DNA from 3 places in the Lactobacillus sp. WILCCON 0058 genome. Region 3 is predicted to be linked to each of the others. Evidence: a T-box and tRNA genes for the amino acid it is inferred to sense, from the RefSeq annotation. Region 3 holds a T-box; the other regions hold tRNA genes.
The links. A T-box is a leader RNA that pairs with one kind of tRNA and senses whether it is charged. The one in region 3 lies ahead of leuS (leucine--tRNA ligase), so its partner is inferred to be a tRNA-Leu.
Positions count from the first base shown of each region.

Region 1: it has a tRNA-Leu gene. The T-box ahead of leuS (leucine--tRNA ligase) is inferred to sense a tRNA for this amino acid. The anticodon was not compared.
Region 2: it has a tRNA-Leu gene. The T-box ahead of leuS (leucine--tRNA ligase) is inferred to sense a tRNA for this amino acid. The anticodon was not compared.

Region 1 covers NZ_JBUBHM010000001.1:926,118-931,491, forward strand. The annotation lists gene accA (carboxyltransferase subunit alpha) at 1-620, shown strand, start outside; gene fabI (enoyl-ACP reductase FabI) at 630-1,394, shown strand; gene ACYVUU_RS04490 (biotin--[acetyl-CoA-carboxylase] ligase) at 1,404-2,069, shown strand; tRNA gene ACYVUU_RS04495 (tRNA-Leu) at 2,124-2,207, shown strand; gene ACYVUU_RS04500 (DUF3862 domain-containing protein) at 2,372-2,992, opposite strand; gene ACYVUU_RS04505 (polysaccharide deacetylase family protein) at 3,271-5,374, shown strand, end outside.
Region 2 covers NZ_JBUBHM010000001.1:459,668-465,041, forward strand. The annotation lists gene ACYVUU_RS02265 (choline-binding protein) at 1-349, shown strand, start outside; gene ACYVUU_RS02270 (hypothetical protein) at 418-1,233, shown strand; gene ACYVUU_RS02275 (hypothetical protein) at 1,345-1,815, shown strand; gene ACYVUU_RS02280 (ABC transporter ATP-binding protein) at 1,833-2,435, shown strand; gene ACYVUU_RS02285 (SprT family protein) at 2,475-2,936, shown strand; tRNA gene ACYVUU_RS02290 (tRNA-Leu) at 2,968-3,053, shown strand; gene ACYVUU_RS02295 (ECF transporter S component) at 3,171-3,788, shown strand; gene ACYVUU_RS02300 (glycoside hydrolase family 73 protein) at 3,802-4,455, shown strand; gene pcrA (DNA helicase PcrA) at 4,546-5,374, shown strand, end outside.
Region 3 covers NZ_JBUBHM010000001.1:1,692,258-1,697,631, forward strand. The annotation lists gene ACYVUU_RS07755 (putative polysaccharide biosynthesis protein) at 1-758, opposite strand, end outside; gene leuS (leucine--tRNA ligase) at 852-3,266, opposite strand; T-box leader at 3,310-3,492, opposite strand; gene ACYVUU_RS07765 (phosphatase PAP2 family protein) at 3,562-4,221, shown strand; gene ACYVUU_RS07770 (MDR family MFS transporter) at 4,281-5,374, opposite strand, start outside.

The sequences.
Region 1 (5,374 bases), 770 kb from region 3:
GCCTTTTTGCCGGTCAACCGGTGACGGTGATCACAACCAGCCGGGGGCATAAGCTGGAAGAACGCCTGGCCAAGCACTTTGGCCAGCCGGAACCAGCCGGCTACCGGAAAGCTGCCCGCTTGGTCAAAGACGCGGCCCGCTTTAAGCGGCCGGTGCTCCTTTTTATCGATACCGCCGGGGCTTTTCCCGGCAAAGAAGCTGAATATGCCGGCCAGGGGCAGGCGATTGCCCAGTGTCTGACAGATATTGGCCAGGCCGAAACGCCAATTATCAGCGTGATTTTCGGTGAAGGCGGGTCTGGCGGTGCTTTAGCTTTGGCCTGCGGGGATGAGGTCTGGATGCTGGAAAATTCCATGTATTCGGTCCTGTCTCCTGAAGGCTTTGCCTCTATCCTGTGGAAGGACGCGGGCCGGGCGGCTGAAGCAGCTGAGCTCTTGGGCCTGACGCCGGAATCCCTCTTAAAGGGGCAGGTGATTGAGGGCGTGATCAAGCAAGAGGGCAGCAAGGATGCCCAATGCCGGGAAATTGCCCGGGTCTTAGAAGAAGAATTAGCAAAATTGCAAAAGCTGCCGGCTAGCAGTCTGCTCAACCGGCGCTATGAACGTTTCAGAAAGTTTTAGGTGAAGAAGATGGCAGGAATTTTAGCTGGAAAAAAGTTTTTGGTAATGGGCGTGGCCAACAAGCGGTCCATTGCCTGGGGCTGCGCTGAGCAAATCAAGGCCCAGGGCGGGGAAGTGGTCTACAGCTACCAAAATGACCGCCTGGAAAAGAGCCTGCTCAAGCTGGGGATAGCGGCAGACAAATTGGTTGAATGCGATGTAGCCAGCGATGAGAGCATTGACGCGGCTTTTGACCAAGTGAAAGAAAAGTTTGGCCAGATCGACGGCTTGGTCCATGCGGTGGCTTTTGCCCCGAAAAACGAACTGGAAGGGTCCATCCTTAATTCCAGCCGGGAAGGCTACCTGACTGCTCAAAACATTTCCAGCTATTCCTTGATTGCCGTGGCCAAGGCCGCCCAGGAAAAGGAACTTTTGGCCCCTAAGGCTTCAATCGTTACCTTGACCTTTATCGGGTCGGAAAGAGCCATTACCAACTACAATACGATGGGGATTGCCAAGGCGGCTTTGGGAAGTTCCGTCCGCTACCTGGCCCGGGACCTGGGCAAGACTGGCAGCCGGGTCAACGCGATTTCCGCCGGGGCCATGAAGACTTTGGCCGTAACGGGGATTGGCGGGCACAAGGAACTCTTAGAACAGTCCCGGTCCTTGACGGTTGACGGGGTCAATGTGAGCCTGGAAGAACTGGGCAACTGCTGTGCTTTCTTGCTCAGCGACCTGTCCAGCGGCCTGACTGGCGACATCATCTATGTTGACAAGGGCGTTCACCTGTCCTAGGAGGCAGTGATGGAGATATACAGCTATCCAGTCTTGCCTTCTACGCAGGATTTGGCCAAGGAGCTGCTCAAAAAGAAAAAGCCGCCTTTTGCCGTTAGTGCAATTGAACAGACGAAAGGCTATGGCAAGCAGGGGCGAGCCTTTTATTCGCCTAAAAATGGCCTTTATCTGTCAGTTTGCCTGGAAAAGCAAGAGAATCCCTTGCTGACCCTGGCGGTGGGGACGGCAGCAGCCGATTTTTTACGGGCCAGGTATGGACTGGAAATCGGCCTTAAGTGGCCCAATGATCTCTATTTCCAGGGGAAAAAAGTTGGCGGCATTCTGACTGAGCAGGTGGCAGGCGGGATAGTAGTCGGTCTGGGCCTTAACTTGGGCTCGGAACTTCCGGCCAATCTGCCCCAGGCCGGCCGCCTCTTGGCCGCGGGGGATTTTGATCCGCTTTTGGCAGATGATTTGGCCTGTGTCATTTGCCGGGCAGGCCGCCGGCAGGATTTTCTGCCCCGCTACCGGGAATTGAGCATCTTGCCTGGCCGGGTGGTTACTTTGAAAATCGCTGGGCGGACCATCTCCGGCATTTGCGCCGGCTTTGACGACCAGGGCCGGCTCTTGCTGGAAAAAAGCGGAAAGGTCAGTGCCTGGTCCAGCGGGGAAGTAATTAAGACAAGTTTTTTGTAAAAAGCCCTTCCCTTTTCCGAAAACTTTTGCTATTATAAATATTGTCATCGGAAAGCCCACTTGGCGGAATTGGCAGACGCGCAGCGTTCAGGTCGCTGTTCTGGCAACAGAGTGAAGGTTCGACTCCTTTAGTGGGCATGACTTAAGCAAGCAGGAATGCTTGCTTTTTTGTTTTCTGTTTTTCCTTCTCCTTTTCAATTTTCTACTTTATCTTTTATTCCTTACTTCTACTCCATACTTTCTATCTCTATTTTATTTTTTAGGTCCAAAAAGAGCTCCCGGTATTCGGGAGCTCTTTTGCTTTAGTTAAAGTTATGGGCTTTTTTGGCGACCAGCTTGTTTTTCTGGAAGGTAACGTAGAAGTTGGCTTGCCCGTCGCTCTTGAGGCCACTGGTATAGAGCCAGAGGACGACTTCAGAATTGGAATAGTCGGATTCTGAGTAGCCATTGGGCTTGCCGACAATGGCTTCGACTTCTTCTTGGGTCATCCCCTTCTTGAGGGACTTGTAGTCTTTTGGCGTAATCTTTTTGGACCGGTTGACTACAAGGCCGGAAATCTGCTTGGCGATCGCCACCCCGTTGGCGAATTCAACGGCCAGGTTGGAGCCGGCGCTGCCGTTTTGGACCCCTTCCCAAGTGTAAATGGTGGCCTTCAGCTTGCTGGTGTTGGCCTTGCTCTTGGCGTCAGCTTCCCGGCCCAGGAGGTCAGTTACCTGGCTGGGGGTGGACCCGGTCTTTTCAACGACCTTGATCTTCTTGTAATTAGTGAGATTAATTTTGTTGCTGGTCTGCTTGACGACATTTGAGCTGGAAATTGAGCTCGCTGCCTTCTTGGCGCTTTCGCTGTCTGTCGTGGTCTTTTTGCTGGAGCAGGCGGTCAGAGCCAGGGCAGCAAAGGCAATCAAGAGAACTTTCTTTTTCATGACACCCTCCGTTATTTCGTTCTTGGATTTTCATCCCTTTTATTTTAGACAGTAAAGGCTCCCTTGTCCACGCCGGCAAATAATTCTTAAACAGATTAAATAGGACTTTTGATAACCCAAAAGAAATAAATCTATTTTAAACAAAAATGATATTACCCTTGTTAGCGCTGTATACATAATACAATATGGATTAGAATAATATATAGAAGTGCGATTAACTAATAAGAATGACTGAAGCGAATGCAATTTTTTCAAAAAATAAAATGGGGGATTGAAAAATGCGCAAGGAAGCAAGGAAAAAGAGAAAGCTGGACAAGACCGGCTGGGGGATCTTGACCATCGTTATTGCTATAGCAGTGGTCTTAGCCGGCTGGCTGACCTACCGGGCCGTGCAAGTAGCCCGCCTCAGTCGGCAGGTGGACGTCAAGGTGGACGGCACAAAAGAGCTGAAGAGCGGGAAGGCTTCAGCCAAGCTGCTGGCAAAATATGAGGCGGCTCAGCCCGCTGACCTTCTTACCAGCCAAACTGCCGCGAAGAAGCGGTCCGCTGTTCTGGTCTTTGCTGGTTTAACCGACAGCCAGGAAACAAATGAAAAAATTCTGGATTACCTCAAAAAAGCTGGCGTTTCGGCAGCTTTTGCCCTGCCAGCCGCCCGGGCGCGGGAAAACGACGTGATGATCAAAGACCTGGTAAAAAGCCGCCAGCAGCTGATCGGCAGCGGGATTATGGGAACAGAAGGCAGCCAGGCAGCCGAAGTCTTGCTGCCCAAACTGCAACTGGCCAAAAAGAGTCTGGAAGCTGAAAGCAGGCAAGAGATCAAGCTGCTCTATTTGCCTGGCAAAGCTGACTACTTGGCCAAGGCGGCTGCTACTTGCGGCTACGAGGCCCTGGTTTGCCCGGAAAATTCTGACTTGCTTGACCGGCAGACTTTTACCAAGGAAAGTCAAGTCAAGAACTATGTCCAGCAATTGTCCGGCCAGCGGATCATCGTGGTCAACCTGGCCGGCTTAAAGGGGCCTGTCCACCAGGAGCCAGCTGTCAAGGTCGCTAAACCGGCCCTGGACAAGCAGGCCCAGCTGGCTGACCAGCAGAAGAAAAGCAAGAAGGAGCTGGAAATCGACCAGGTCGTCCGCTTGCTTTTGCAAGACTTAAAAGAAGAAAAAATTCCCTGCCAGCCTTTAAGCAGCCTCAAGCCGGTTAAGTCCTCCAGCTATATCAAGGCCCAGCTGGCTGACGATGACCAGCAAGCCACGCTTTACCGCTATTCTTTGACCAATAAGCAAGAAGTGGCCTTGGTGATTGGGCCGCTGCATCAGGAGAGCAGCTACCGGAAATTTAAAAAAGTATTGGTTAAAGCAGGAATCCCGGCAACATTTTTAAGCGATGAAAAAACGCCAGATGCATTGATTAAGCAGATCAAGGAAGCTGGCTATGACCTGCAGCTGGCCAGCCAGACTGCTTTAACAAATAATTGGACGGCTTATCAGACTTTGAAAAATGGGCAAGAGCGACTCGCGAAAACTTCCAAGCCAGCAGCTTACGTTTTGAAAAAGAGCGACCAGACCAGCGCCGTCAGACGGGCCTGCTGGCAGACCGACCTCACCCCGGTTGCGGAAAATTCAGCTAAAGAGCTGAAACCCGGCCGCTATATCTTTTTCAAGGCAGGACAAGCAGGTAAAATGGCCGCTTTTGCCAAGCAGGGCAAGAAAGCTGGCTACTCTTTCACGACCCTGGCCAGCTTAGTCAAAAATCCTGCTATCAAGGCCCTCAGTCAGCAGGAAATAGCTAAAATGCGCAAGGAGAACCAAGGGCAAAAAGATCAGCCGCTTACGCAAGTGCTGACGACTGAGCCGGCCCTGTCTTTGCTTTTGACCAATCTCAGCCACTCAGCAGTTGACCAGGAAGTGGGGCAAATCGTCAAGGACCGGGATGGGGCCGCGACTTTCGCTGCTTCTTTTGGCGAACTCCAAGATGAGGCCTTGACTATTGAGCAGCTTTTAAAAGAGGGGCATGAATTGGCCCTGGTTTACCAGGAGAGCAAGGCTTTTCCAGCTACTTTCAAGGGAGCCAGCCAGTACTTGCACAATTGCCTCGAATACTGCCAATGGCGCTTTAATTACCAGCCAAAATTAGTGGTCGTTTCTGGCAAAAAGTCCAAGGCCGAAGTCTTAGAAGCTATCAAGGCGGCCAAGCTGACGGCCATTGCCCCCAAGCAGGCCTTGATCAAGGCCAAGAGCCAGGACAGCACTTTTTCCAGCCTGGCTAAAAACCGGCAGGAAGTTGCCAAGCTCCGTTTTAACCGGGGGGCAATTGAAGGAATCAACCTGGGCTATTATGAGGCGGACCAGGTCCGGCAAAAGGGGGAGAAAACCGTCATGGGGC
Region 2 (5,374 bases), 1.2 Mb from region 3:
TGCGGCTGTTGTACAAGCTGCGGGAACTTGGACTATTAGTGCCGAAGATGTGTCATCCTATGGGAGATGGAGCAGTTGGGGAAATCCTAATGTTAAGCAGACTCAATCATCGTATGCTTCATTCAATGGTGACGCACTTCCTGGCTCAAACAGAGTTATTAAGGTGAAGTTGATCAACAATAAGGCTCAAAGAAGATCGAATACGGTCGTTTTAAAGAAAAACAAGACTGTTCATGCAGCTAACAATACTGGATTAAGAGACCGTAAGTATTGGGGAGATGCTCGAACAGAAAAGGATGATCCACATTCAACAAGAGTGAAGTTTCACTTTAGTGCAGATTACAAGTAGCTAATTGGTGTGAGCAAAAGGCGAATGAGTGGAGATGCTCTTTCGCCTTTTTATATTTTGCGAGGAAAATGTTAACTAAAACTAAGAGATTAATCATCACAGGAATTGTTGCGTACCTGTTAATCATAGCAGGGCAAGTGGAGTATGCGATCTATGATAACCTTCCTGTATCAGCAACTGATAATTACGCTTTTAACTACTTGTTCGACACAGTTCAACCTTATGGAACTGATGAAACTATGATTGGCTCCATTGCGATTTTTTTGCTTTTGCCTATTATAGGTTCAGCTTTAGCAATCTACATCAAAAACAATCATGAATTGTACAGTGTGATTGGACGAACAGGTTGGAAAAGCTTCTTTAAAAAGTGCATGGGATATACTTTTTGGGGAGCAACTGGCCTGTACTGGCTAGGATGTTTGCTTGAAATTCTGATGATCAACACTTTTTATCATCCATTCATTTATACAGCGTTTAGCAATGATATTTTGCAAGGTGGGTATGGCTACTTTTCGCTGAACAGCTTGGCGAACTTGCTAATTAAGATCATCCTAAACGGTATTGGTTGGGGAATTTATGCTTTGTTTATTTTGAGCGTGGCTCTTTTTATCAACAAAGTAAGCATAGCTTTGTCTTTGGGGCCGGTTATTGGCTTCGTGATTATTTTGCAAGAAAAATTTGCTCCAGATGTGGGAAGAGTTTTGACCAATATTTCCAATATCTGGGATATTACCAATATCACTAATCCATTGGAAAAGGGAATAGCAGGTTTGCCCACCCCCGCAATCTTCTATCTGAATTACGTGACGACGGCGTTTTTTTACATCGCGCTGACGGCTGTATTACTAAGACTTTGGTACTTGAAGAATGTGGAGAGGGGATAGCTTATGTTAAAAGCGCGTTATCAACGTTTAATCGCCTTGACGCTCATTTTGGACTTTGCGGTCAGCTTATGGTGCGGCCTGCAGTTTGCCCTAGACGGCGGGAAGGGTGAAATGCCCATGTACTACCTGAATGCCAACTTGATCAGCCTGTACATCCAGCCAGCCTTGACCGTCATGGCGGCAATTCAAATCCTCTCTTTCCGTTCGGTCCGCCCCCTGCTGGCTCCCCGGGGAAAGATGAACTTTTTTGACCAGCGCCTGGCCCAGCTCTTAGCCTTGGATCTGGCAATCTACCTGTTTTTCTCTATATTTCCATATTTCTTTGGCAAAAATCCGCTCTTTCGCTTTGGATCAGCCCTAACTGGCAGCCTATTGCTTCTGGCCCACTACCTGCTCTTCATTGTCTGCTTCATGCTGGTCCTGTCCTGCATCAAGGCGAAATTTCCGTTTTTTATCATTGTCATCAGCAGCACCTTGCCAATTCTTTATCATTACTGGCTGGAGAAGGCCTGGCTTTTGCCAAAATACGCTAATATTTATGACCCACTCTGGCGGGCCATCCACCACATGTATATACTCTAAGTCGAGGAGGAGTTTGTATGTTAAAAGTGTCACATGTTAAGAAGAGCTTTAAAAAACTGGCCGTTTTAAAGGACATCTCTTTAGAAACCAAAGCGGGTGAACTGGTCCACATCTCCGGTGTCAATGGTTGCGGCAAGTCCACCCTGTTCAAAATCATCGTCGGCCTCTTAAAAGCTGACAGCGGGGAGATCCACACTGACAAGGATGACTACCTTGGTGCCTTGATCGAAAACCCTGGCTTTATTGAATATGAAACTGCCTGGGACAACTTGACCTTTTTAGGCCACTTCAACCACCGCTTCCAGCCCGAAAAGACCCGGGACCTGCTCAAGGCCTTTGACCTGGACCCGGACAACCCGCAAGCCGTCGGCAACTACTCAGTCGGGATGCGGCAGAAGCTGGGGATCACCCAGGCCGTGATGGAAGACCAGAACATCATCCTCCTGGATGAACCAACTCGGGGGATCGACAAGGAAGGGGTCGACCAGTTCGTTAAGCTTCTAGAAGACTTGCGCAGCGAAAACAAGACCGTCATCGTGGCCAGCCACGACGAAATTCCCGGCCTGGTCTACGACCGCCGCTTAAGAATGAAAGACGGGATCTTGCTGGCCGAAGAGTAAAAGTTGGCTTTTTCTGCCCTGACCAGCTACAATAATCCCATGATTAATGAACAAGAACTGCAGCAGCTGGTCGAAAGGATCTCCCTTGAATCCTTTGGCCGGCCCTTTCTCCACCAAGCGAAAATCAACCGCCGCCTGAAGACTACCGGTGGCCGCTACCAATTATCTGACCATCACCTGGAATTTAACCCGCTCTTTCTTAAGGAAGAAAACCTTCATTATCTGCCGGGCATCATCAAACATGAACTGGTCCACTACCACCTCCACCTGGCAGGTTTGGGCTATCAGCACAGGGACCGGGACTTCAAGCTGCTCTTGAAAAAGGTGGGCGGCAGCCGCTATGCGCCAAGACTAGAGGAGAGCAAAAGAAGCCGCTGGCACTACCGCTGCCGGCAATGCGGGCAGGACTACTGGCGCCAGCGGCAGGTCAACGTCAAGAAGTATTTCTGTGGCCGCTGCCGGGGAAAATTGGAAAAAATCGCTGGCCCCCTTGCCAAATGAGGGCAGCTTTGCTAAAATATTAAATGTATTTGCGGGCGTGGCGGAATTGGCAGACGCGCAAGACTAAGGATCTTGTGACCGCTTTTGGTCGTGGAAGTTCAAGTCTTCTCGTCCGCACTAAGATAAGGAGTCGTTGTGAAACGGCTCCTTTTTTGTTGATTCTTTAAACTTGCTTTTCCTCCAATCTGTTATAATGGATAGAACGCAATGCAAGATGAATAGAAGGATGTCTAAATGTACGATTCTGAAGCCAGACAGAAGACCCTGAACCTAACGATCAGCGCGGTCTTTGTGGCCATTCTGCTGCTGGAAGCTTTTATTCCCAATGTGGGTTACATCACGATTTTGCCGGGCCTGCCGGCCATCACCACGATTCCGTTGACAGTCGCGGTCTTTGCCTCTTTAAGAGGACCTAAAGCCGGCGCGGCCTTTGGCCTGGTCTGGGGCTTAACCAGCTTGATCAGGGCATATGCTGCTCCAAACGGCCTGGTTACCATTCTCCTTTTCCAGAACCCCTTGATTGCCTTATTGCCCCGGGTCGCGGCCGGCTGGGCAGCGGGCATGGCCGGGCAATTGGCTGATAAATGGGAGGGCAAGCGGCCTCTGGCTTACGCCTTAAGCGGCCTTTTAGCTTCAGCGGTCAATACGCTCATGGTGATCCTTTTGTCTGACCTGGTCTACTTCAGCCATCCCCAGAAGCTGGCTTTAGCCCTGGGGGCCAAGAGCGGGCAGTCTTTGCTGGTCATCCTCTTTACGGCCCTGGCCGTCAATGGCGTTTTGGAAGCAGTCTTCAGCGGCTTGATCACGCCGCTCATTACCGCGCCCCTCAAGCAGCGACTGAAGCGGCGCTAGAAAGGTGATAAGTATGGCTGGACACAGAAAAACACGTAAGGGCAAGCAGACGACCACCATCCTCGTGGTCCGCGTTTTTGCCATCATCCTCTTGTGCCTGGGCTTGTTCGTGGCCTTCCGCTACTACCGCCGCCAGGCCCTTGAGCAAGAGCAGATCCGCCAGGCTGAACTGGCCAAGCAGGAAGCAGCCGCTAAGCTTTTGCGGCAAAAGAAGGCCTTTATCAAAAAGGTGGGGCCGATCTCCCAAAAGGTTGACAAGGGGACCGGTCTTTTGCCAAGCATCACCATCGCCCAGGCCTGCCTGGAAAGCAACTACGGGCAAAGCGACTTGTCCCAGAAGTACAACAACCTCTTCGGAGTTAAAGGGACTAACCCTAACACTTCGGCCGTGATGACGACCAAGGAGTACACCAATGGTAAGTGGGTGACCGTCAAGGCCCGCTTCCAGATTTATGACTCTTATGAAGCCTCTATCCGGGCCCACGTCCGCCTCTTCCAGCAGGGAACCAGCTGGAACAAGGACCAGTACAAGGATGTTTTGGCGGCCAAGGACTACAAGAGCCAGGCCAAGGCCCTGGTCACCGACGGCTATGCCACCGACCCGGACTACTCGACCAAACTCATCAATTTAATTGAACAATACAACCTGAATAAGTACGATAATTAAGCAGGTTTGACCAGGCTGCCAGAGCTTTTTGGCAGCTTTTTTTGCTATAATGGATAAGCTAAGTTTTTTGATTTATTGAAAGGGAAAAGCATGTCTGAAGCAACGATTTTACAAGGTTTGAATCCGCAACAGGTCCAGGCAGTCAAGACGACTGAAGGGCCCCTTTTGGTAATCGCCGGGGCCGGCAGTGGGAAGACCTCGGTTCTGACCAGGCGGATCGCCTACTTGGTGGAAGAAAAGCGGGTTGCTCCCTGGAACATCCTGGCCATCACCTTCACCAACAAGGCCGCTAAAGAAATGAAGGAAAGAGAAGTCAAGCTCCTGGGCGACCAGGCCGAAAGCATCTGGATGTCCACCTTCCACGCTCTCTGCGTCCGTATCCTCCGCCGGGACGGCCACTTGATCGGCTATGACCGGGACTTCTCCATCGCTGACCCTTCAGAGCAGGTGACCCTGGTCAAGCGCATTCTCCGCCAGCTGGACCTGGATCCCAAGCAGTACCTGCCCCGCAACATCTTGAGCCAGATCTCCAATGCCAAGAACCGCCTGCAGACCCCGAAGCAGTACGAGGCCAGCGCGGTCGGTCCTTTTGAAAAAGTCGTCGCCGACGTCTACAAGAAATACCAGGCCAGCTTGGAAAGAGACCAGATCCTGGACTTTGACGACTTGATCATGCAGACGCTGACCCTTTTTGAGGCCAGCCCTGATACCCTGGCCTACTACCAGCAGAAGTTCCGCTATCTTCTGGTTGACGAATACCAGGACACCAACGAGGCCCAGTACGAGCTCTGCCGTCTGCTGGCTGACGGCTACCACAATATTTGCGTTGTCGGGGATGCCGACCAGTCAATCTATGGCTGGCGGGGAGCCAACATGGAAAACATCCTCAACTTTGAGCATGACTACAAGAATGCCCAAA
Region 3 (5,374 bases):
AAGGGAATCGACTGCTGAATGATTTCAAAAAGCAGGCTGTTGGTCGAAACTTGCACCTGATTGTTGGACTGGGCGATCAAGGGATCCACCGTCCGCTTCTGCTTGAGGTAAAAAATCACCAGCAGGCCAATACCGAACACGGCCCCGATCGCGGCAGCCAGGTTGGACTGAGTTACCGCGTCAACATAATTGCCATGCTGGACCCGCATGATCACATAGGCCGTCAAAAGCATCCAGATCACCCGGGCCAGTTGTTCCACAAACTGGGACATGGCACTTGGCATCATGTCGTTGAAGCCCTGGAAATAGCCCCGCAAAATGCTCAAGATCGGGATGATCAAAACCGCGATGGACAGGCTCCGGATCACCGGAACTTCCTGGGGGTTAAAGCCAGACAGCGGCAAGGCCAAAAAGTACATGCAGGCCGCCGAGATAATCCCGAAAGCTCCCATCAAGACCAGGCCGTGCCTAAAGAGCTTGCGGCCGACCCCGTATTCATTAAGGGCATTGTATTTGGCAATCTGCTTGGCGATTGCCCCTGGAATGCCCGCGGTGGAGATGATAATGAACAGGCTATAGATGTTGTAGCTCTTCGCCGTCAGTGAGTTGGCCAAGTTGCCATACTTTCCCATCCAGGCATACCAAGGGATGATATAGATCGCCCCAAGAATCCGCGACAGGATAGAGCCAATAGTCATCCAGGCCGAGCCCTTTAAAAGCTGGGCCTGGGAGTTGGTCTGTGATTTGTTTTTTGCCATAAAACTTCCCTAATCCTTATACTTCAACCTACTATCATATTCCTGATCCAGCTTGAAATATACCATAAATTGATTTTTTAGGAAAATTTTAGATTATTTGGCAACAATGTTCACGATCTTGTTTGGCACGACAATGACCTTCTTGATCTCCTTGCCTTCCAAAAATTCCTTGACGTGCGGCAGAGCGGTTGCGGCTGCTTGGGCTTCTTCTCTGCTTGCATCCTTGGCGATTTGGAAGTTGCCCCGCTTCTTGCCGTTGACCGTAACAGCCATTTCAACCGTGCTTTCAACCAGCTTGCTTGCGTCGTAAGTTGGCCAGCTAGCAAACTGCACGCTTTCGTCGTGGCCGAAGACATGCCAGATTTCTTCCATCATGTGCGGAGCAACTGGCGCCATCAGCTTGACGAAGCCTTCAGCGTATTCCCGCGGAATCTTGTCGACCTTTTGGCAGGCGTTCATGAAGACCATCATTTGGGAAATAGCAGTGTTGAAGCGCAATTCTTCAAAGTGTTCCGTAACGACCTTGACCGTTTCGTTGTAGATCTTGTCCAGCTTGCCGTCGTTTTCGTCACTGATCTTTTCAGACGGGATCGGGTCCAGGTCCAGGTCGTTGACAAAAGTCCGCCATACCCGGTCAAGGAACTTCTTGACACCGGAAGGACCGTTGTCGTCCCAGTCGATTGAAGCATTCAGTGGCCCCATGAACATTTCGTAAGTCCGCAGGCTGTCTGCACCGTATTCGTCAACGACATCGTCTGGGTTGACCACGTTGCCGCGGGACTTGGACATCTTTTCATGGTTCTTCAGGATCAAGCCCTGGTTGTAGAGCTTTTGGAACGGTTCCTTGGTTGGCACGACACCCAGGTCGTAAAGAACCTTGTGCCAGAATCTAGCGTAAAGCAGGTGCAGGGTCGCGTGTTCTGCCCCGCCGATGTAGAGGTCAACCGGCATCCACTTCTTCAAGAGTTCCGGGTCTGCCAGAGCCTTGTCGTTGTGCGGGTCGATGTAGCGGAGGAAGTACCAGCTTGAACCAGCCCATTGCGGCATGGTGTTGGTTTCCCGCTTGCCCTTTCTGCCGTTTTCGTCAACAACGTTGACCCAGTCAGTCAGGTTAGCCAGCGGGCTTTCCGGAGTACCAGATGGCTTGATGTTGGTTTCCTTTGGCAGACGCAGCGGCAATTCGTCTTCTGGAACCAAAGTGGTTTCCCCGTCTTCCCAGTGGATAACCGGAATTGGTTCACCCCAGTAGCGCTGACGGGAGAAGTTCCAGTCCCGCATCTTGTAGTTGACCTTCTTTTCGCCGACGCCCTTTTCAGTCAGCCAGTCAACCATCTTGGCCTTGGCTTCTTCATTGCGGAGGCCGTTCAAAAATTCTGAGTTGACGTGGGCACCGTCGCCAGCAAAGGCTTCCTTGCTGATGTCGCCGCCTTCAACGACTTCCTTGATTGGCAGGTCGAACTTAGTGGCAAAAGCGTAGTCTCTTTCGTCGTGGGCTGGAACAGCCATAACTGCCCCGGTCCCGTAAGTTGCCAGTACGTAGTCAGAGATCCAGACCGGCACTTCTTCCCCGTTGACTGGGTTGATGGCGTAAGCACCAGTGAAGACCCCGGTCTTGTCCTTGTTCAAGTCAGTTCTTTCCAGGTCAGACTTGGATTCGATGGACTTGATGTAGGCATCAACTGCTTCCTTTTGTTCTGGCGTAGTGATTTCCTTGACCAGGTCGTTTTCCGGTGCCAAAACCGTGTATGAGCAGCCAAAGAGGGTGTCTGGCCGGGTGGTGAAGATGTCAAAGCTCTTGTCTGAATCCTTGATCTTGAAGGTTACTTGAGCCCCAACTGAGCGGCCGATCCAGTTTCTTTGCATTTCCTTGATCGGTTCTGGCCAGTCCAAGTCATCCAGGTCATCCAGCAAACGGTCAGCGTAAGCGGTGATCTTCAGCATCCATTGCCGCATCTTGCGCCGGTAAACCGGGTAGCCGCCCCGTTCAGTCTTGCCGTCGATAACTTCTTCGTTGGCGACAACCGTGCCCAGGTCTGGTGACCAGTTAACTGGCACTTCAGCTTCATAAGCCAGGCCCATCTTGTACATTTGTTCAAAAATCCACTGGGTCCACTTGTAGTAGTTCGGGTCAGTGGTCTTGATTTCCCGGTCCCAGTCATAAGAGAAGCCCAAAGCTTGCAGCTGCTTTTTGAAGTGGGCAATGTTTTGGTCAGTGAAAGTAGCCGGGTCGTTACCAGTTTGCAGGGCGTATTGTTCAGCCGGCAGGCCGAAGGCATCCCAGCCCATTGGGTGCAAGACGTTGTAGCCTTGGGCCCGCTTCATTCTGGCCATGATGTCAGTAGCCGTGTAGCCTTCCGGGTGACCAACGTGCAGCCCCTTGCCTGATGGGTAAGGGAACATGTCAAGTACGTAGTACTTTGGCTTCTTTGGGTCAGTCCCAGTCTTAAAAGTCTTGTTTTCCAGCCAGTACTTTTGCCACTTCTTTTCGACAACTTTATGGTTGTACATCTGCTAAATCCTTTCCTAAAAACAAAAAACGCCCTATGTTCAAACATAGGACGAATTGTTTCGCGGTACCACCTAAGTTCCACGCTTTCGCGTGACACTCAAATGTTTCTTAAAGCGAAACAACACTTTGGCATTGTCCGGGTGAGTTCAAAATTTCTCTTTCAAGCCTCGCAGCCACCGGCTCTTCTCTGAAGAAAGAAAAATTTCTACTACTCCCTGCCCTTTATTATTTTCTCTATAACGATTATACTTTACCACATGGCCAAAATTTTACAAGGAGAAAAATTAAAAACAATTGAATACGAAAGAAAATAAAGTTAATTATCAGCCGCTTTTAATTTTTGGCGGCGCCTTCAGCATCTTTTTTGCCTATTGGGTCTACCTGATCGCCAGCAAGAATCCCTTTATCAAAACTTTTGACACGGTAGTCTACAATGCCATCAGAAACAACAGTCCAGTCGAAAAGCAGCTGACCTTTTACTGGACCCAGCTTGGCAACACGCTAACCATCACGGTCTTTACGGTGATTCTGGTCCTTTTCCTGATCTACCGGCGGAACTATATCCACGCCGTCTTCGCCAGCTTGACCATGATCGCGGCTAATTACTGCAACTCGGTTATCAAGAACATCATTCAGCGCCAGCGGCCCCGGATGGACAAAACGGTTCACGCCGACGGCTTCTCCTTCCCGTCTGGCCACTCAGTCGGCTCTATGACTTTGGCCTTGGTCTTGATCGCCTTGATCGTCGTCCTGGTAAAAAAGAAGCCGCTGAAATACTGGTTGATAGGCTTTTGCGTCTTCTTCACCCTGTCGATTGGCTTTACCAGAATGTACCTGCACGTTCACTGGCCAAGCGACGTCTTAGGCGGCTGGTGTGAGGGCCTGGCCTTCAGTTCCCTGGCTAGCTGGCTCTTTTTCAAGGCCTTGGACAAAAAGAATAAACTAAATCCTTAATAACAAAAAATCTGCTCACCAGTCCGTGAGCAGATTTTTGTTTGCATTCAGATTTTTGCCTAGTCCTTCTTCTGCCGGTAGATATGGTTGAAGACCAAAGACAAAAGCAAGGCAATCAAAGAAACGATGTAGATCCCCCGCATGGCTGAGTGCAGGATTTCCCGCAAAGGAGCCAAAACGGCCGGATCCAGGCTTTTAGCCTGGGCTGGGGAGACAATCTTGTTCATCATCTCACTGGTCAAGGAAGGGTGCTTTTTGAGCCCGCTGGCCACGACCGCGTTGAAGGTCATCCCGTAAAAGACCATCATCACGGTCTGCCCCAGATACTTCATCAAGGTGTTAAAAGAAGTTGCCACCCCTACCTGGCTCTTGTCGACCACCATCTGGGCCCGGACCTGGCTGGCCGTGGCGATGCTGCCGAAGCCAATCCCGTTGAAGACGGCAATCAAGCAGAAGACCCAAAATGGCGTGTAGGTTGGAATCAAGATAAAGGCCAGGTCAGCCCCAAGCAAAAGAAAGAGTGAGGCGTCAAAGAACTTCTGCGTTCCCCACCGACCCATAAGGTCGCCGGCCAGGAAGGATCCACAGACCCATAAAAGGGAGCTTGGCGTAATGGCAAAGCCGGCGATTGAAGCGCTGACCCCGTTGATCCCCTGCAGCCAGGTCGGGATATAGAATTCAAAGCCGATCACGACCCCGGACACCAGGAGCTGTAAGATGTTGACCGACAGAAATTCCTTGTCTTTCAAAATGCTGAAGGGAATGATCGGGTCAGCGGCAGTTTTTTCCACCTTGACAAAAAGGCAGAGGCTGACCAGCATGATTGCCGCCAAAGCCAGCAAGGTCCAGCTGAAGCCTTTTTCCAGACCCTGCAAAAGGAGCATCAAGGAAAGCAAAAAGATGACTAAGCTGAAGCTGCCCTTGAGGTCGATCTGTAATTTGTTTTTAGCAATATCCTCATGCAGGTAGAAAGCGACCAGCAAAAAGGCGATCAAGCCGATTGGCACGTTGATCATAAAGACCCAGTGCCAAGACAAGTGCTGGACGATAAAGCCGCCTAAAAGCGGAGCGATAACTGAAGCCAGGCCCCAGAAACCCGAGGTCAGTCCCAGCATTTTTGCCCGCTTGTCAATGTCATACATGTCGGCTAAAA